DNA from 2 places in the Fructilactobacillus ixorae genome. Region 2 is predicted to be linked to the other one. Evidence: riboswitches for the same ligand, from Rfam matches in the RefSeq annotation. Region 2 holds a riboswitch; the other holds the start of a gene.
What was found. A riboswitch is a leader RNA that binds a small molecule or an ion and turns the genes downstream of it on or off. The one in region 2 is predicted to bind lysine.
Positions count from the first base shown of each region.

Region 1 (9,819 bases), 370 kb from region 2:
CCCTTTCCGACTATGACTTTAACACCCTTCCCGCTAACGAATACGATGGTGAATTCATTTAACTAGGCAGACTGGGCGCCAATTAAAATCAGGGTGGCAAAGGAGAAACGGATGCCAGAACGAGAAGAACAACTAACGGGGCGGCGTTTTTTAAGCGTGACGTTGTTAAATTCGGCAATTACGCTCCTAGAGTTTATCGGGGGAGTGCTGTCGGGCAGTTTGTCGTTACTGTCTGACGCGGCCCATAACCTAGGAGATTCGTTGTCAATCATCTTTAGTTATGGGGCTCACGTGCTGAGTAAGCGAAAGCAAACGCGGGTGAATACCTACGGGTTTAAACGGGCCGAGATTCTGGCAGCCCTGTTTAACGCGCTCTTTTTGGTCCTGCTGTCGCTCTTTTTACTAGGGGAAGCTGTCATTCGGATCTGGCACCCGGCGCCCGTTGAAAGTGGCGTGATGATCTGGGTGGCGGTAATTAGTGCGGCTGCGAATCTCTTGTCAACTGGGCTCCTAAACCGGGGTGCGCAGCATAATTTAAACCTGAAGGCGACCTACCTCCATTTGTTAAGTGACGCGCTAGCCTCGTTAGGGATTATCGTTGGTGGGGGGCTAATCCTCTGGACCGGCTGGACCTTCATTGATCCCCTGATTACGATGGTGGTGGCGGTTTACATTATGGTGGAAAGCTGGCCGGTCATCAAAAAGACGGTGTCGATTTTAATGGAGTGTGCGCCGCACCTAGATTACGCCGCAATTAACCGCGACTTACTGGCGATTCCCGGTGTAAAGAAGGTGCACCACGTGCACGCCTTGATGGTTGATGAAAATAGCATCGTGTTTTCGGCCCACGTGAACATGGACAACATGGAGCTGAACGAGGTGCAACAGCTGTATGCCCAGATTAACCGGGTCTTACAGGATCGCTATCAGATTGAGCATGTGACCATTCAACCAGAAACGACGCAGGGTGCTGATGAAGCCTTCTTTTATGACCGTGATTATGATATTTAGCCGAAAAAAAGCAATCTCTTTGAAGAGATTGCTTTTTTGGTACGTACTTATAAAGTAGCAAAGGGATCGAGCTTGGTTGTTTCAGTGACATACCATTCGCGCCAGTCCGTGGTTGGGTTCCCATTCGCGAAAAAGGTTTGGGGAAGTTGACTTAGTAACGTTTGGTAGTCTTCGTGATTAAATTTGGCTGAAAATGCGCAAATTTCTGCGGGCACCTGGTTGCTAACGTCCATGATGGTGCGGTTGATGTCCGCGATGACGTGATTAAAGTCAAATGAAGCCATGACATCGAGTTCTTCGTTGTTTAAGAGGGAGACGTAAAAGGGAACAAAGTCGGCAATGGCCTTTTCCTGTGCGGTTGCATTTAACTCTGAAAATGATTGATTATCACTCATGCTAATCCTCCTGTGCGGTTGTGCCCAAATGTTATCTTGTTAATTATAACGATAACGAGGAAATTCGTAAAATCATTTTTCCAGTTTGGTTTTAAAACGTGGCCAAATATAGTAGGCTGGTAAGTACAGCAATTGGAACGAAGGTGGTGCTTACGGTGCGCAAACAGGAACGCAAAAAAACGCAATCATATAAAAATAAGGTCGTCCAGACGTGTCTGCTCGCGGGTAAAATTTTAATTGAAAACGGCTCCGAACTGAATCGGGTTTCAGATACAATTAAACGAATTGCCATGAACGCGGGGTTAGACGATTTAAACGCCTACGTGACGATTACCGGACTCATGATTTCTGCCAACGACGAGGCTGGCGCACAGATCAAGGAAGTGGAGCAACGTAACTTTGATTTACGCCGGATTGCCGCCGTCAACAAACTATCGCGGCGGTTTGCCGAACACAAGTTGACCATCTTTCAGTTTTACCGTTTGTTGCTCAAGGTGGAACACATTGGCCTCTACTATCCCTTCTGGCTGTTGATGGTGGCCGCCGCGGTCTTATCCGGAGCGATCACCGTGGTCTTTAACAATGATCTCCCGGATTTTTTCATCACCAGCCTGGTAGGGATGTTTGGCTGGCTGATTTTTCATGAGCTTAGCCTGCGGGTGCAGGCCAGTTTCATCAGTGAGTTTGTGTCCGCAATGGCAATCGGTGCGATGGCCATTTACGCGGTCCGGCTCGGGCTGGGGCAAAGTACCGATAACATCATCATTGGGGCCGTCATGCCCCTTGTTCCGGGGGTTCCGATTACGAATGCCGTCCGGGACTTAATCTCTGGGAATTTGATTAGTGGTCCAGCACGTGGGGTGGAGGCGCTGATTTGTGCCTGTGCCCTCGGGTTTGGGGTCTCGCTCGCATTGATTTGGTTAGGATAGGTGAGGCAAAATGTTACATTTAGTGATTGTCATTGTGGGCGTCTATGTGGCTACGTTAGGCTTTGCCTTGTTAATTAACGTTTCACCCCGGGCACTCAACCTTGGGGGCGTCGTGGCGGTGGCGGGCTACCTCGTGTACCTGGCGTACTTTACCTACATCGGTGGGTACGTAGTCGCCAACGTCGTGGGAGCCTTTGCAATTGGAATCTTTGGGATGATTGCGGCGCGTTACAAAAAAATGCCGGTGATTGTCTTTAATACGCCGGCCTTGGTCCCGCTCGTGCCGGGGGGACAAGCCTACCAGGTTATGAAGTACGTGGCGTTAAACCAACCCCACATGGCGTTTTTCTACCTGACTCAGGTCGCTATGATTGCCGGCTCAATCGCAATGGGCTTTTTACTAGCAGAGTTGTTTATTCAACTGTTTTATTACATGAAACGGCGCCTCATTCAAAAACGGAGTCCCTTATAGGGACTCCGTTTTTGGGTTGGTTAAACTTGAAATTCGATGCCGAGGACAAAGCTGGTTAAGAGAATCAGCAGCACCAAGCTGGTGATGATGACGTAGAGACGGTCGTGTTCCCGGTAAAAGGAGTAGATTGAGACGACGACCCGTAACCCGGGCGTGAGAATCAAGGCAAAAATGCCGACCATCATGATGGCATAAGGTTTACCGGCCATCAGGCCCTGAAGGAGTTGATGGAAGTTTTGCACGTGGTAGTTAGTAGCCACTCCCAAGCTGCCGTCTACGAGGTAGAAGAGCAGGCCCACGATCATAATGGTGGCTGCCACAATTACCCCCCAGCGGAGGATGGTTCCAATCGTCATTTCCACCCGGTGCATTTCCTGAGTTTCGTTTTTTGTTTCTGGTTTCATTAGATTGACACCCCAAATCCTTTGAGAATCATTTGGAAGCCGAGGTACAAGAGGATCGGAATAAAGATGATCCGCATGAGCCGGGTCGGCATGATTTGCATAATCCGGGAACCAAGCGCGGCTCCCCCGATAATCCCGAGAGCCATGGGAACGGCAATCTGGGGCAGAATGGAACCGTTAAAGAAGTAGATTGTAGCACTAGCAGCTGCCGTAACTCCCATCATGAGGTTACTGGTCGAACTCGAGGGTTTGAGCGGCATCTTCATGAAGGTATCCATGGCAATGACCTTAAACGCTCCAGAACCAATGCCGAGCAGTCCGCTCGCAATTCCTGCTCCAAACATGATGGAAAATCCGGTCGGGACGTTAGTAACTCCGTAGTCAATTTCTTTGTGGAGGTTCTTATCGTAGTAAGACCCGTTGAGACGCAGGTCCTGAGCCAGTTTGTCATCCTGGTGGGTAATTTGGTCACTGTTTTTTCCCCACAGCTTTTTAACCATGTTCGCGCCGGAAAAGAACAGGAGGAGACCAAACAAAAGGTAGAGGAACACGGGATTTAAGATTCCAGTCAAGAGGGCGCCGACGATGGCTCCGACGGAGGTCGCAATCTCTAAAAACATGGCTACCCGTAAGTTGAGGACGTTATCACGGAGGTAGGCAATCGTCGCCCCCGAACTCGTTGCGATGACGGCAATCAGGCTCGCGCCGATCGCGTATTTAATGTCTAATCCCATTCCAAGGGTCAGCACGGGGGTGATGATCATTCCCCCACCAATCCCGAGAATGGCACCGAGGATGCCGACCAAGACGCCGACCACTAGCATTAGTAAAATACTATTTAGCATGATGATTCTCCTTTAATTAAAATATAGTTTATTGTAACGCACTTCACAGCTAGACGCAGATTCGAACGGTTCGGTGCGTGGTTTAACCACGAGAATATGCTATACTAAGCGTATTGACTGAATCTGGAGGTAAGAGAAAGACATGATAATTAAAAAGGACCCAAGTCGCCCGTATAAATTAGTGATTGCGACCCTCCTGACGATTATAATCGCCGTGGCCGTTAAAACTAATTCCGGGTTCGTTAACTTTTTGGATACGTTGGTAATCGGTGGGGTGCAACATTGGGACTCGAACTTTATGACCAGTTTGTTTACCATTGTTAGCTTCATCGCGAGTCCCAAGCTGGACGTCATTTGGATGATTCTATTAGCCTTCATCCTGTGGGGCGGTCGGGATAAAATTCCGGCCGTGTTTACCATCTGCTTACTGATTGGTGGTGATGCCCTCGGGTTTGTGGTGAAAAACTTAGTGGCCCGGGATCGGCCGCCGATGCACCTGCTGAAGGATACGGGGTACAGTTTCCCGAGTGGGCACGTGCTGGGAACGGTTCTAGTGCTAAGTATCATTTGGATCGTGTTGGTTCCGATGCTGAATGACCGGACGAGTATGTGGATTGTGCGGATGATGCTAATCCTCTGGTTGATTCTGGTAATGCTGTCCCGAATTTACCTAAATGCCCATTTTCCTAGTGACGTAGTGGGCGCGGTGACCTTGGCCTATGCCTGGCTGCAAGTGGCCGAATACCTTTACGTGCGGTATGCGCCCCGGCTTGCGACCATCAAGGGATTTCAAAATAGTAACTATTAAAAAAGCTCCCGGCGGGGAGTTTTTTTTATGGCAACTGGTCCCGTTGGGAAGCCACGTAGTTTAAAAAGTGTTGGCTGGCCACGGACAGACTAGCATGATTTTGGTAGGCAAGTTCGATTGCTTGGGCAATTTCTGGCTCAGTGGCCGCCGCGTGGATGTGAAAGTCGGAATTACCGACCATTAGCTCAGAGACCAGGCTCACCCCGAGCCCGGCTGCTACCATGGCTAGGACGGTATAGTCGTCTTGGATTTGGTCCTTAATGTTGGGGTTAATTTTCAAGGATGCAAATGCCGCACGGACGTCACTGTGAGTGCCCTCGGGGATCAAAATCAGGTTGTGCGACTGGGCTTTTAAAGCGGCGAGAGAAACGACCGCCTGATCGGCTAACGGATGGTCGGTGGGCATCACCGCTAGCAATCGCTCACGTTTAAGCGGTACGGTGGTCAGACCCTTGGCTCGGGTCTGTTTTAAAAATCCGAGGTCAACTTTGCCACTATCAACGTCCGCGCGGATTTCGTCATAATCACCCTGAAAGAGGGTGAAGTGGACGTGCGGGTGTTGTTGTTCGAAGCCCTTGATTAAGCCCGGCAACCAGTAGCGCGAGATACTATTGCTCGCACCAATTCGGACCGTTCCGGTTTCCAGACCGTTGATTTGCTGGGCGAGGTGCTGGGCCTCCGTGTACTGACGTAACAAGCGTTGAAATTCGGGATAAAGTTTAACGCCCGCGGGGGTCAAACTGATGCCCCGGCGGGATCGTTTAAGCAGTTGCACGTTAAACTCGGCCTCAAGCCCGGCCACGGTTTGGCTAATGGCCGACTGGGTATACCCGAGTTCATGGGCCGCCTTCGTAAAGCTCCCGGTTTCAATGATTTTTTGGAACACGACAAAACGATTCATTACATCAGTTCTCCTAATGTTTAAATTGAAAAGATTAATTTTACTTATCTAAGTATAGTGGGTAAGATAAAAGACGTCAATGAAATTGGCTCGGCTTAGCCCGAGCACGAAGGGGAGACGCTTATGTTTAAACGCATTTTTCAGCGAGAATCAGTTGCTAACTACCTCAAGGCGGATGCCCGCTTAAGCCGGACCTTAACCGCATGGGACTTAGTGGCCCTCGGGATCGGGGCGGTGATTGGAACCGGGATCTTCATTCTGCCCGGTCACGAAGCTGCCCAGCATGCTGGTCCCGCGGTGGCGGTCGCCTTCTTACTAGCGGCCTTACTATCGGGGGTCGTTGGGATGGCCTATGCGGAATTCTCGTCCGCAATGCCGATTGCCGGATCCGCCTACTCATTTGGAACGGTAATCTATGGAGAAATTATTGGTTGGCTGATTGGTTGGGCCTTGATTCTGGAATATTTCTTAGCCGTTTCTGCCGAGGCCACCGGGTTTGCGGCCTACTTTAACAATAACCTATTAGCTCCGGTCGGCATTAAGTTACCGGCGGCGTTGCAAGCAGGCCCGCTGGAAGGGGGAGTGGTCAACCTGACGGCGGTCCTGATTATCGTGGTTATCGCGCTCATCATCGTGAAGGGAGCGGACCTTTCGAAAAAGGTAGAAAACACCGCGGTGCTGGTCAAAATTGCAATTATCATCATTTTCATTGGGATCGGCATTTTTTACATTAAATCCAGTAACTACGTTCCCTTTTATCCGAAGCAATTCCATGGCGCGCCCTTCGGCCTTGGTGGAATTTCAACCGCCGCGGCCACGGTCTTCTTTGCCTTTATCGGGTTCGATGCGCTGGCAGCTAACTCCGCAGAAACGATTAATCCACAGCGGAACGTGGTCCGGGGGATCCTGGGCACGGTTCTAATTGCTGTTGTTTTGTACGTGGCGTTCTCACTGGTCTTGGTCGGAATGGTGCCCTACACCAAACTGAACGTGGATGATCCCGCTGCCTATGCCCTTCACTTGGTTCACCTCGATGGGTGGAACAAGTTGATTACCATTGGGGCGCTGTTTGGAATCTTTACCGCCATGGTGACGATGTTCTTTGGGGGTCTCGGTTAGTCTACGCCCTCGGTCGGGACGGCTTATTATCGAAAAAGATGGGGCAGGTTCATGCTCAGTCGAAGGTGCCCAGGAACGCTGTCGTGGTCGCCTTACTCGTTCAAGCCTTCTTCGCGGGAGTTGTTCCGCTAGCCCAACTGGCTTCGCTGATTAACGCGGGGACCCTGCTGGCCTTTGCCAGCATTTCCTTTGGAATTATTCCCCTTAGGCACCGTCGAGACCTTCCAAACGATGGGTTTAAAATGCCGTGGTACCCAGTCCTACCGGTTTTGGCCGGCTTGTGTAGCATTTACTTCATCATGATGCTGCCCACCACCAAGGTTGCAGTGGGGATATGGCTTGCAATCGGGTTGGTAGTGTACTTTAGCTACGGTCTGTGGCACTCTAAACTGCAACACCGTAACGCAACAGACTAAAAACAGGATGGCCTTAGCCATCCTGTTTTTAGTCGTTAATCAGTTGAGCGCCGAGCGCGGTTTGAAAGTGTTGTAGGGCAAAGGCTTGGTTTTCCGGCGAAAAGCTTGCGGTGGCGTGCGGATGGATTACCAGTTGATAACCCAGGTTATAGGCGCTAACTGCCGTATGCAACAGGCAGATGTCGGTGGCTACTCCCGTGAGATGGAGTTCGGTGATGCCCCGCGCCCGGAGTTGAAGGTCAAGATCCGTGCCGGCAAAAGCGCTGTACCGGGTCTTGGGCATCTCCCACACCGTGGGTTCCGCTCGGTGTGCCTCGTACCAGGGTTCGAGTTCACCGTAAAATTGCCGCCCCCAACTGCCGGCGAGGTTGTGCGGGGCAAAGAGCTTGCTTTCGGGGTGGTAGGGATCGTGGGCGTGGTGTAAATCAGTGGGCAAGATGACCAGCTGGCCCGTTTCCCAGAAGCGCTGAGCGATGTTGATAATCGCCGGTTCGGCCGCCTGGGCGGGTTCTCCGAGTGTCAGGGCGCCGTTTGGTGCGACAAAGTCGTTGGTATAGTCGATAATTAGTAACGCGGCGGGTTGATTAGTATGAGACATGAACAAGACTCCTTTCTAAGTTCCTTGTTTTCCTTAGTATAGCAAAGCCAGCGGCTGATGGGGTGATTTGCATTTTAGTTGAGAAACTTCTATACTACTAAAAGAATTGCATAATTGAAAATCTAAATTTGAAATCTAAAAAGAGGAGCAATTTTCATCAGTAACCCGGCGGAGGGCACCAGCCCATTGAACCCAGGTGAAAGGGAACGTTGCCGAAATCGGATGGTTGGTACCCAGCTGGTTGGGCCTTGGTTCAACAAATCAAGGACTGTCGCACTTGCATGCGGAGCGCTTTAGCAGACGGAATACGAATGGCAAAGTGGGGACTCTTCTGGATTAAGAAGGGTCTTTTTTTAGGTTTTAGTAGCGTTAAAAACACAGGAGGAACGAAGATGGAAGCAGAAAAGGGAACCCAACACGTTAAGCGGGGCTTAAAGTCGCGGCACGTGTCAATGATCGCCCTCGGTGGGTGTATTGGAACGGGACTGTTTGTAGCAAGTGGCGGAGCCATTAGTAAGGCCGGTCCCGGTGGTGCGCTCGTTGCGTACGTGTTAATGGGAATCATGGTCTACTTTTTGATGACGAGTTTGGGTGAGATGGCAACCAACCTGCCGGTCTCTGGTTCATTTTCAACGTATGCCGCGAAGTACGTTGATCCGGCGTTAGGATTTGCCATGGGGTGGAACTACTGGTTTAACTGGGCGATTACCGTGGCCGTTGATGTGTCCACGGTTTCCTTGGTCATGGCGTTCTGGTTCCCCCATTTTCCCGCGTGGATTTGGAGTGCCGTGGCGCTGATCTTGATTTTTGTGATTAACGCACTGGCCGTGTCGGCCTTTGGAGAAACCGAGTTTTGGATGTCACTAATCAAGGTAATTACGATCATTATCTTCTTAATCGTGGGTTTTTTAACGATCGTTGGGATTATGGGTGGTCATGCCACGGGCTTAAGTAACTTTACCTATAAGCAGGCGCCGTTTGTTCACGGGATTCCGGGAATCATCAGCGTCTTCGTCGTTGCTGGATTTTCGTTTCAGGGAACCGAATTAGTCGGAATTACCGCTGGAGAAGCTGACGACCCGCAAAAGAGCGTGCCCAAGGCGATTCATGAGGTGTTCTGGCGGATCATCTTGTTTTACTTTTTGGCGATCTTTGTGATTGCCGCGGTGATTCCCTACACGAGTCCAGATTTACTGGGATCATCCGCTAGTGACGTCTCAATCAGTCCCTTTACGATTGTCTTTGAACGGGCCGGGTTAGCCGCGGCTGCCAGTGTGATGAATGCGGTTATTTTAACGTCCGTAATTTCCTCGGCAAACTCCGGGATGTATGCGTCAACGCGGATGCTCTATTCCATGGCTGATGAAGGGTATGCCCCGAAGTTCTTTGGCAAAATTAGTAAGAACGGAATTCCGTTCCTCGCCCTCTTAGCCACCACGGTTGTGGCCCTACTGACCTTCTTAACTAGCTTGGTTGGCCCGCAAATTTACCTCTGGCTCGTGGCCGCCTCAGGGTTAACCGGCTTTATTGCTTGGTTTGGGATTGCTTTATCCCACTACCGGTTCCGGCGGGCGTTCATTAAGCAGGGGCATCATTTGGATGAACTCAAGTACCACGCCACCTGGTTCCCCTTTGGCCCATTGTTATGTTTGATCTTATGTATCGTGGTAATTTTTGGTCAAGACATTGGGTCCTTTGTACAGGGCAAGTGGTTTGAAATTGCAGTGACCTACATCAGTGTGCCACTCTTCTTAATTTTGTTCTTTGGTTACAAGTTGGTGCACCACACGCATTTGATTCCGCTTGATCAGGTGGACGTGTCTCCCGCTAATTTAGATGACGAGCAGCAGGCGCACAATTAATGCTACAATGGAAACTGGTTAGAAACCAGTTGCAGGGGAGGAATCCACATGATCGTTTT
Region 1 is NZ_CP097478.1:1,062,234-1,072,052, reverse strand. Features, by position in the region: gene M8332_RS05435 (nucleoside 2-deoxyribosyltransferase) at 1-62, shown strand, start outside; gene M8332_RS05430 (cation diffusion facilitator family transporter) at 112-1,011, shown strand; gene M8332_RS05425 (hypothetical protein) at 1,059-1,406, opposite strand; gene M8332_RS05420 (threonine/serine exporter family protein) at 1,505-2,335, shown strand; gene M8332_RS05415 (threonine/serine exporter family protein) at 2,346-2,807, shown strand; gene M8332_RS05410 (DUF1634 domain-containing protein) at 2,828-3,211, opposite strand; gene M8332_RS05405 (sulfite exporter TauE/SafE family protein) at 3,211-4,056, opposite strand; gene M8332_RS05400 (phosphatase PAP2 family protein) at 4,199-4,864, shown strand; gene M8332_RS05395 (LysR family transcriptional regulator) at 4,890-5,765, opposite strand; partial or broken gene M8332_RS05390 (APC family permease) at 5,889-7,300, shown strand; gene M8332_RS05385 (cysteine hydrolase family protein) at 7,329-7,898, opposite strand; lysine riboswitch at 8,031-8,200, shown strand; gene M8332_RS05380 (amino acid permease) at 8,291-9,760, shown strand; gene M8332_RS05375 (deoxynucleoside kinase) at 9,809-9,819, shown strand, end outside.
Region 1: it holds a riboswitch for lysine, as region 2 does, so the genes downstream of both, M8332_RS05380 (amino acid permease) here and lysA (diaminopimelate decarboxylase) in region 2, are expected to answer to the same signal.

Region 2 (9,819 bases):
ATCCTGCTTATCGGCGTGGTGCATTTCGATGATTTCCGCATCCGGGAAGTACTGCGCCGCCTGCTTTGCAAATTGCATCAACAAGACTGCCGAGAGCCCAAAGTTCGGCACTAACAACCCGGCCTGGTGCTGTTCATCCGCCAGTTTCGTTAACTGGGCAACCTGTTCGTCGCTGAGCCCACTGGTGCCAATAATGGGGGTCATTTCGTGTTCTAACGCAAACTGAGCGTTGGCAAAGGCGCCCGTGGGCGTCGAAAAGTCGACCCACACCGTGGCGGTAGTCTTAAGCTCAGTTAAATCAGTAAATACCTGCGTGGTGGCTGGTAAGTCATAAGCAGCCGGGTTGGTCGTGGACGCATGGGGACTATAAACAGCGCCTAATGCTAACTCGGGATCGCGTTCAATCATCGCGGTGGCCTTTTGGCCCATCGCTCCTTGAAAACCAGCTACTAAAACGGTCGTTGTCATGGGTTACTCCTTTTCTCCGAGGGCTTCTAAAACATAGCTTTGTTCAACGGCAGTCAGATCCGTGATTGGTAACCGGCAGCCCCCGACGTCTAAGCCATTTCTAGTCAACATAAACTTCACGGCCGATGGTGAGGGGTAGAGGAATAAGCCCTGCATCTTCGGCGTTAATTCTCGTTGTAATTGACCAGCGTGGGCTAAATCTTGATCCAGCAAATCATACATTTGCCGCATAGCGGGCAGGTAGAGGTGGGAAGCGACGGAAACAACCCCGTTGCCACCCACGCTCTTTGCAAACAAACTCTGTGGATCTTCACCAGTGTAGACCAGGAAGTCAGCGGGAGTTTGTGCCACAATTGCTTCAAAATCCTCCATTGAACCACACTGTTTAATGCCAATGATGTTTGGTTCCTGACTGAGTTCGACGACCGTTTCGACGTCCATGTTAACGCCCGTCCGGCCGGGAATGTTGTAGATAATGATTGGGAAATTCGTGGCACGCGCTACGGCCCGGAAGTGGGCCTTCATCCCCACCTGGTTGGGCTTATTATAGTAAGGAACGACCACTAAAGCCGCGTCAATGCCCGGAATGTGGCTCACTTCTTCGGTAAAATCAATGGTGGCCTGGGTGTTATTACTCCCAGTTCCGGCGATGACCGGAACCCGGCCGTTCACAAACTGGGCGAAGTTCGTGTACAAACTCAGCTTTTCATCGTGGGTAAGCGTGGGGATTTCCCCGGTCGTGCCCCCGATTAGAAAACCGTTGCCCCCTGCTTGCAATAGCCGCTCCGTCAACGTTTCTAACGCTGGATAGTTAATCTCTTGCTCCGCAGTGAACGGAGTGATTAATGCGGTAATAATGTCAGTTTGTGTAAAATCAGTCATTTTGCTTACTCCTTTTCTGTCATGCGTTGTTGTAACCAGCCGGTAATCGCCCTAATCCCCGGTTCAATGGCGGCCTCACTCGGTACTAATTCACTCGAATGCAACTGGTGGTTAGGATCTCCCACTCCCAGCCAAAACATGGTTCCGGGAAACTTAGACAGTAAATACCCGAAGTCTTCGCCTGTCATGGCTGGTTCCGTTTCAAGGTACTGAACATCCGGCGCGCTCTGCATGTATTTAATGAAGTCCGCGGTGAGATGGGGATTATTTTCCACCGGCAGGTAGCCCCCCTGGTTTAACTGAAGGTCTACCTGACAGCCATAGCTCGCGGCAATACCATTGGCAACCGCCCGTAAGCGATCGTCAATGTGTTCAATCATTTTCTGGGTTAACCCCCGAATCGTCCCGTGAAGCTCTGCTTCTCCGGCAATCACGTTCCGAATCGTTCCGGCGTTAAACTGCCCGAAGGTAATCACGCCCCCTTCGATGGGATCCACGCTTCGCGACACAATCGTCTGCACCTGTCCAATGAACTGGCTCGCGGCAACCACCATGTCATTTGCAAACTGCGGGTAGGCCGCGTGCCCCTGAGTTCCCGTAAAGTGAACGTCCACTTCCGTGGTCCCCGCAAATAGCGTTCCCATCCGGCAGCCAATCGCCCCGGCGGGAAGTTGCGGATTATCGTGAAGGCCGTAGAACTCATCAGGACGCCACTGACCGGTAAAGATGCCGTCCTCGTAGGCCAGCTTGCCCCCGTTTTGACTCTCTTCAGCGGGTTGAAAGAAGAATAACAGGTTATCGGTGGGCTGATGCGCAACGAAGTGGGCCAGCACTCCCATTGCCACGGTCATGTGCACATCATGACCACAGGCGTGCATCCGTCCCTCATGCTGCGAAGCAAACGGCAAGCCCGTCGCTTCCGTCACCGGTAACGCATCAATGTCCGTTCGGTACCCAATCGTGCGGGTCGGATCTGTGCCGTGCAGTAACACTAAGATTGCCGTCGGTAACTGTTCTGGGACCTGAACCTCAACGAAACCGCAATCAGTGGCTAACGTCGTGATTTGCTTCATTAAGAGGTCGTGCGTTTGAAACTCGTGGAGCGCTAGTTCCGGAATCTGGTGTAATTCGCGGTAGAGGTTGTGTAAGTCGAGTGTCATGGTTTACCCCCGCAAATCGTCTTCCAGTTTGGTTTTTGCGCGGGTCTTTTGGTTCACGTCCTTCACCTTTTTAGCAGGCATGCCGGCTACGACCGTGTACGGAGCCACGTCCTCAGTTACCACGGCCCCCGCGGCCACGACGGCACCTTTCCCGACGTGAACGCCTTCAATCACGACCGCGTTGGCCCCAACCAAGACGTCGTCGTCAATTTGGACTGGTTTAGCACTGGCCGGTTCAATCACTCCAGCCAGCACAGCGCCTGCCCCAATGTGCGAGTGCTTACCAACCATGGCCCGGCCCCCAAGGACGGCCCCCATGTCGATCATGGAGTCGTCCCCAATCTCAGCCCCGATGTTAATGAGGGCGCCCATCATGATGACGGCGTCTTTCCCAATTTTAACTTGGTCCCGAATGATGGCACCGGGTTCGATCCGCGCTTCGAGGTTCTTGGTGTCTAATAACGGCACCGCTGAGTTGCGACCATCGGTTTCAATTTCGTAATCCGTAAGGTGGGCTTGGTTAGCTGCTAAGAATGGTTGCACGTCTTTCCAGTCCCCAAAAACAACCCCGGTTTGGTCGTTCACAAATGGTCTAAGCGCGTCCGGAAAATCAAGGTCAGCTAATTGGCCTTTCAGGTACACCTTCACGTTGGTTTTCTTTTCAGCATTTCCGATGAATTGAATGATTTCTTGTGCGTTCATTTCCGCCATGTTCTGTCTCCTTGCTTGTCAGTAGTAGTTTTGCTTCCTTAATCACTTAGTTTCACGTCGAGGCGGGTTAAATCAGCTAGGGTTTCCCGCTTAACCACGACTTGGGCGCTGCCATTTTCAACGAAAACAACCGCGGGCCGGGGATTCCGGTTATAGTTAGATGCCATTGAGTACCCGTAGGCTCCCGTGGCCAATACCGCAATCACGTCCCCAGCTTGCACGGGCGGGAGCGTGGCATCCTTTACTAAGATGTCCCCTGATTCACAGTACTTCCCGGCGACCGTTACCACTTCAGTTTCGGTCGGTGCCACGTTGTCAGCAGCGACCGCTTCGTAAGCAGCCCCATAGAGCGCGGGACGGATGTTGTCACCCATCCCGCCATCAACTGCCACGTACTTGCGAACCGCTGGAATTGTTTTTTGCGAACCAACCCGGTACAGGCTCACCCCGGCCGGTCCAGCAATCGAACGCCCTGGTTCAATCCAGACCGCAGGTAAGGGTAAGTTGGCCGCGGCCGTTTCCGTCTTCAAAGTGGTGATGATCTGTTCGACAAACGCTTCGGGCCGAATGGGGTGATCGGCATCTGTATACTGGATCCCAAAGCCCCCGCCGACGTTAATCACTTGGGGAAGATAGTCATATTCATCCCGCCAGTGTTGCATCAGGTGCACCAGCTTCTGCGTTTCAATCTTAAAACCGTCGGTCGCAAAGATCTGGGACCCAATGTGAGAGTGAACTCCCTGTAAGTGCATCCGCGGTTCCGCCAAGACCTGTTGCAAGGCCTGGTCAGCCTGCCCGGTCAGCAGGTCAAAGCCAAACTTACTGTCCTGTTGACCGGTCTGAATAAATTCATGGGTATGCGCGGAAACGGCAGGAGAAACCCGTAGCATCACGTTTACTTCCGCGTCCGCTGCTTCGAGAACCTGGGCAAGGAGCCCAATCTCGTAGAAGTTATCGAGGATAATCGTACCCACGTGGTGGTGCATCGCCATTTGTAACTCTTCATAGGACTTGTTGTTCCCGTGAAAACTAACCCGCTCCATCGGAAAGTCCGCTGCTAACGCGGTCGCTAATTCACCAGCAGAAACCACGTCAATGTGGACATGTTCTTGATTAACAATTTGGTACATAGCTACGCACGCAAAAGCCTTACTGGCATAACTAACGGCGTAATCAACGTGTTGTTCCACAAAGACCCGTGCAAACGCCCGAATCTGGCGCCGGATTTTTGCCACGTCATACACTTGGAGCGGCGTTCCATATTCATCAGCGAGCTCCGTGGCGGGAATGCCACCGATCACCAACTGATTATTGCGCACTTCATCGCTACTTAACATCCTGTTTTCCTCCTCAATCTTCCGAACCGGCGGGTCCTGGTTTGTACTAAAAAAGGGCCTTTTGGCACGGAAGCTCCGTCCAAAAGACCCTATTGTCGCCGATTAGAATCAATTTTATCCATAGCTCCCCGAGAACAGTATTCCCGACAGTCCGTAACCTCTTAAGTTACGTCCCAGTTAACTAAGGTCCATCCCCCTTAGCACTTCGGCAACCAATCCTTTCGGCGGATTCAAAGCTGGATGACAACTCCCCCACGTACTCTTCTTGCTTGCGACCTCTATTTGATTTGTGTTTAGCATACCGAAAAAGCCAATCAGCGTCAACCTTTTCCAAACTAACTTACTGAAATTTCTTTATTTCTATATAAAGTTTTCTAAAAATGTCCGTTATTTTTCCAGATTGAGTTGCGAAATCAAAAAAATGATGATAGTTTCACTAATAATAAAACGAGCGAGGTCAAACGAACATGAAAGTAGTTAAATTTGGGGGCAGTTCGTTAGCCGATGCCACCCAGTTCGAAAAAATTATTCATATCATTCAGCAGGATCCGGAGCGGCGGGCCATCGTGGTATCCGCTCCCGGAACCCGGTTTAAGGGCGACATTAAGGTAACTGACCTGCTAATTCAATATGCACAGGCCGTTCGCAATCACGAACCATTGGAAGACGTTCAAACCGAAATCATTGATCGCTACCGAAACATTGCCAGCCACTTTGCTGTTCCGGACGCTGTGATGGAACACATCTCGGCGGTCATCACCGGCTTAGCTCGCCAATCCTTTACGGATCAAGACCACCAGTTGGCTGCTTTTAAAGCCCATGGAGAATTCCTAAACGCCTACCTACTTAGCCAAATTTTAACAAAATTAGGCCTGCCAACTAAGTTCATGGACCCGCGGACCGTGGGCTTTGAGGTCGCCGGACCCGTGAATGATGCCCAGGTCACGCCTGCAACTTACGACCATCTCGCTGCCTACCAAACTAGTACTGATTATTTAGTCTTTCCGGGCTTTTTTGGCATTAACGAAGCGGACGGAACGATTGCCACCTTTTCACGGGGGGGTTCCGATATTACCGGTTCGATCGTTGCCAAGGGCTTACACGCCAAAGTCTACGAAAACTTTACGGACGTTGACGCCATCTACTCGGTGGACCCCCACATCGTTCCCAATCCCAAGAGTATTAGTAAAATGACCTACCGGGAAATGCGGGAACTTTCCTATGCCGGGTTCTCCGTGTTTCACGACGAAGCGTTACTCCCGGTCATTGAGGCCCAAGTTCCAATTAACGTTAAAAATACGAACCATCCGGACCTTCCCGGCACCTTAATTGTCCCCGAACAGGGCTTTCAACCCGCGGGCCTTGTCACTGGAGTAGCCAGTTCCAAGGGCTTTTCGGCTCTATACCTGCACCGATACTTGCTTAACAAGGAAGTTGGGTTTACGCTAAGGCTATTACGAATCCTCTACAAATACGGGATTTCCTACGAACACATGCCGTCTGGAATTGATGATTTGACCATCATTTTTGATAATCGCGAGCTCACGCCGAAAACCGTCCAGGCAATGTGTGAAGACATTCGAACGGAACTCCACCCTGATCAATTAGAGTGGATCGATCACTACGCCATCATCATGATTGTCGGCGAAGGGATGCAACTGAGTCCGAACACCATCGAAAAAATTATTCGCCCGCTCACCGACCATGACATTAACATTCACATGATTAACGAAGGGGCGTCAAAAATTTCGATCATGCTCGGCACTGATGAAGCCGATGCGGAACAATCGGTCAAACTCATTTACCAACACTTCTTTGACAATAACCGCATTTTTACCGACTAACGGGAGGTCATTTCATGGTAACGCTACGCAAAGTTCACGGTTCAGAAAACCGCTTTTTCATTTTAGATCGGACCCAATTTACCACTATCCCAACCATCGAGCAAATTGCCAACCTGGCCGTGCGCCTTAAACAGAGTGCCAACGAGACCTTTAACGACATCGATGGGATTTTAGTCGTAGATGCTTCGGATCATCCGGGGTGCTTAGGCAAAATGACGGTCGTGAATGCCGATGGTAGTCTCGCCTCCATGTGTGGCAACGGGCTGCGAACGGTCGCCCGCTACCTAGCCGAGCAGACGGGAACCACTAAGTTTAAGGTCGAAACTCAGGATGCCGATTTACACGTGGAACAAGCCCCCCAGTTGGCACCCGCGGTCCCTGCCTACGGAGTCGAAATCGCCCCCGTGCGGTTTCACGCTGCTGACTTTCCGTTTGCCGAGCTGGGAGGAGACACGATTTTGAACCGACCCTTACCCCGGTTAGCACCTGACCTAGACTTTACGGCCATTGCGGTGCCCAATCCGCATTTAATTAGTTTTATGGACCATGACACCTTAACCAGTGGATTACAAGCTCAACTGGGGCCCTATTTAAACGGAGAAAATCCGTACTTCCCAGACGGGGTGAACCTCAACTTTGCCCAAATTCTTGGTCCCGATCGCTTGTTTGTGAAAACTTACGAACGGGGGGTCGGCTTCACGAACGCCTGTGGAACCGGAATGACGGCCACGAGCTTGGCCTACGTTTTAAACCATGACCAGGGCGACTTTGACCACGTGGTGACGGTCTACAATCCGGGAGGAATGGTTAAAGTGCACGTCGCCCGGACGGGGACGGAATATGCCCTGCAGTTGATTGCCAACGCGACCACGCTGGGAAACTGGGAAATCGAAGCTACTAACCTTTTCCAGCATGAATTTGCAGCTGGTAACTACCAACCCACCACGGAGGAAACGGCTTACCAAAACTGGGTCGCGACCCTCTCTCAACCCTAATTAACTAGGTTAACCTCACTCATCCGGGTGAGGTTTTTTTGGACGTGAAGCTTTTATCTTTACTTACTAAAAATAAGTGGTTATACTAAGTGTACTAATTATAAAGGAGTCGATCATTATGACCACTGTTAACGTAATTCTCGGAAGTGTCCGCGAACCTTCCATGGGAGCCCGCCTGTTTCAATATCTCCAAAAGCACCAATCGGAATTAGAGCAAACCACGCACGTTAGTTTGCAATTTTTAAAGGTTAGTGACTATCAGTTACCTGCCTATGCCGAACCCCTTCCCCCAATGGGAACTCCCGATTATCCAGAGAATCTGGCTCCAAATGCCAATCGCTGGGTAACCGACGTGATGAATGGCGATGGAATCTTGCTGCTCACCCCTGAATATGACTACTCGGTTCCGGGTGCATTAAAAAATGCCTTTGACTACCTCGGAACCGGCGTTAGCGACACCCCGATTCAAACGATCAGTTACTCCATGGGGTCGTTTGGAGGCATCCTGGCGGCCATGGCCTGGTTGCCGATTTTCCAAGTTTTAAGTTTGGTAAGCGTCCCGCGGAATCTGAACCTCCGCTTCATTCAAAACATCTTTACTGAAACCGGAGATTTGAATCCGGATTTAGCGACGTCCGAACAACAATACTATGCCGACAAGTTGACGGCGACCGTGCAAAACATTGCGCACTATGCCAAACGCTTACAGGCAGATGCATAATAAAAACGACCATGAAAATTCATGGTCTTTTTTTTACTTGCTTTTTATATTATACGATGTATAATATTAATGAAAGTGAAGGAGCTGATCATTATCGCCATTCAAATTAGTTCAGAAGTGCTGGAAGGCATCGTGTTAGCCTTGCTCGCCCAGGAAGATTACTACGGCTACGCCTTAACCCAGGGAGTCAAACAGTTTATTCCGATTTCAAACTCAACCCTCTATCCGATTTTACGTCGCCTAAAAAAGGAAGCTTGGGTCACCACTTACGACCAGCCCTTTGACGGTCGTAACCGGCGGTATTATCAAATTACGGAGACCGGATTAACCCAACTTGAAAAGGTCAAGACCGACTGGAATCATCACAAGCACATCGTTGACCAGGTCTTTAACAATCAAATGCCTAAGGAGGATGCCTAATGCCAACGGATCAAGAACAATACATCACGGAACTTAAGTACTACCTAAAAAACATTCCAACTAAGGAACGCGATGAGGCCGCGACCTACTACCTCGACTATCTCAAAGACGGTCAACTTAGTAACTACAAAGAAATTGTCGCAAACCTGGGGACGCCCCGGCAGCTAGCGCGCCAACTTGCCGCGAATTACTCCATCTCAGAGGACGAAAAGCAACCGACAAAGGGGAGCGTTAATCACAACGTTAAACTCATTATTACCATTTTGGCAGCCCTTGCCTCCCCCCTGCTGCTCGGGATTGCGGGCTTGATCTTACTGATGCTATTTATCTTTGTGGTTACCATGGCAGCCTTCCTGTTTGCCACCCTGTTTGCCACCGGCCTCCTAATTTGGGTCGGGGTTACGACCATTGCCAGCAAGGGAATCATTGCGCTCAGCCTACTAGGACTTGGCTTATTAATTTTGGGGGTCTTGCTGATGATTCCACCCATCGTGTACTTTGTAATTCGCTTTATTATTCAAATTGGGGCGAACTGGACCAAGAAAATCTATCGGTATTCACAAGCTAAATTGACTAACAGAAAGGATGGTTATCATGGCTAAATTCATGAAACGAATGCTAATCACTGGAATCATACTATCTGTGTCTGGATTAGTAATGGGTGTCATTGGTTTTTATGGTGGTGGTCGAACACACGGCTTAGAAAAGGCGTACTCCCACACTTCAACTCACATGTCGCTTAATTTTAGTGATGACGATGATGGTGACGACGATTACTAAAGGAGTTTGATTTAATGAAATTAGCAATTATTGGCATTCCCGTTTGTCTTAGTCTGTTACTAGCGCTGGGTATTATTGTTCTAGCGCTGATCATGGAATTAGGTTAGATAACCTAAGAAAGGATGTTTCATATGTACAAAAAAATCATTGGATTGACAATGTTAGGGTTATCCCTAGCAGTTTTACCAGCTGCATTCACACCACAAGCAACGGCCGCTAGCCAAACCCAGACCGTCAAAAATACCGCTCAACTTGATACTTTAAAAGTAAACGTTCCCGCCCAGGTGACAGTAAAAGCGGGTAACGAATTTACAGTGCAATCTAACTTCCGGGACCAGCAAAAACCCCACGTTACCAAAAAAGGTGATCAAATTGAGATCAACATCAAGGACCAAAAGCTCTGGGATCAAATGAACCACAGTCACAGTGACAAGCTTAAGCATAAGGTTGTAATCACCCTGCCCCAGGTCACTAATCCCAAGTCGGTCAAAATTAACGCTG
Region 2 is NZ_CP097478.1:55,969-65,787, reverse strand. Features, by position in the region: gene dapB (4-hydroxy-tetrahydrodipicolinate reductase) at 1-468, opposite strand, end outside; gene dapA (4-hydroxy-tetrahydrodipicolinate synthase) at 472-1,350, opposite strand; gene M8332_RS00285 (N-acetyldiaminopimelate deacetylase) at 1,356-2,510, opposite strand; gene dapD (2,3,4,5-tetrahydropyridine-2,6-dicarboxylate N-acetyltransferase) at 2,514-3,221, opposite strand; gene lysA (diaminopimelate decarboxylase) at 3,260-4,558, opposite strand; lysine riboswitch at 4,672-4,847, opposite strand; gene M8332_RS00270 (aspartate kinase) at 5,026-6,402, shown strand; gene dapF (diaminopimelate epimerase) at 6,417-7,397, shown strand; gene M8332_RS00260 (NADPH-dependent FMN reductase) at 7,516-8,118, shown strand; gene M8332_RS00255 (PadR family transcriptional regulator) at 8,212-8,538, shown strand; gene M8332_RS00250 (DUF1700 domain-containing protein) at 8,538-9,140, shown strand; gene M8332_RS00245 (hypothetical protein) at 9,133-9,318, shown strand; gene M8332_RS00240 (DUF4097 family beta strand repeat-containing protein) at 9,450-9,819, shown strand, end outside.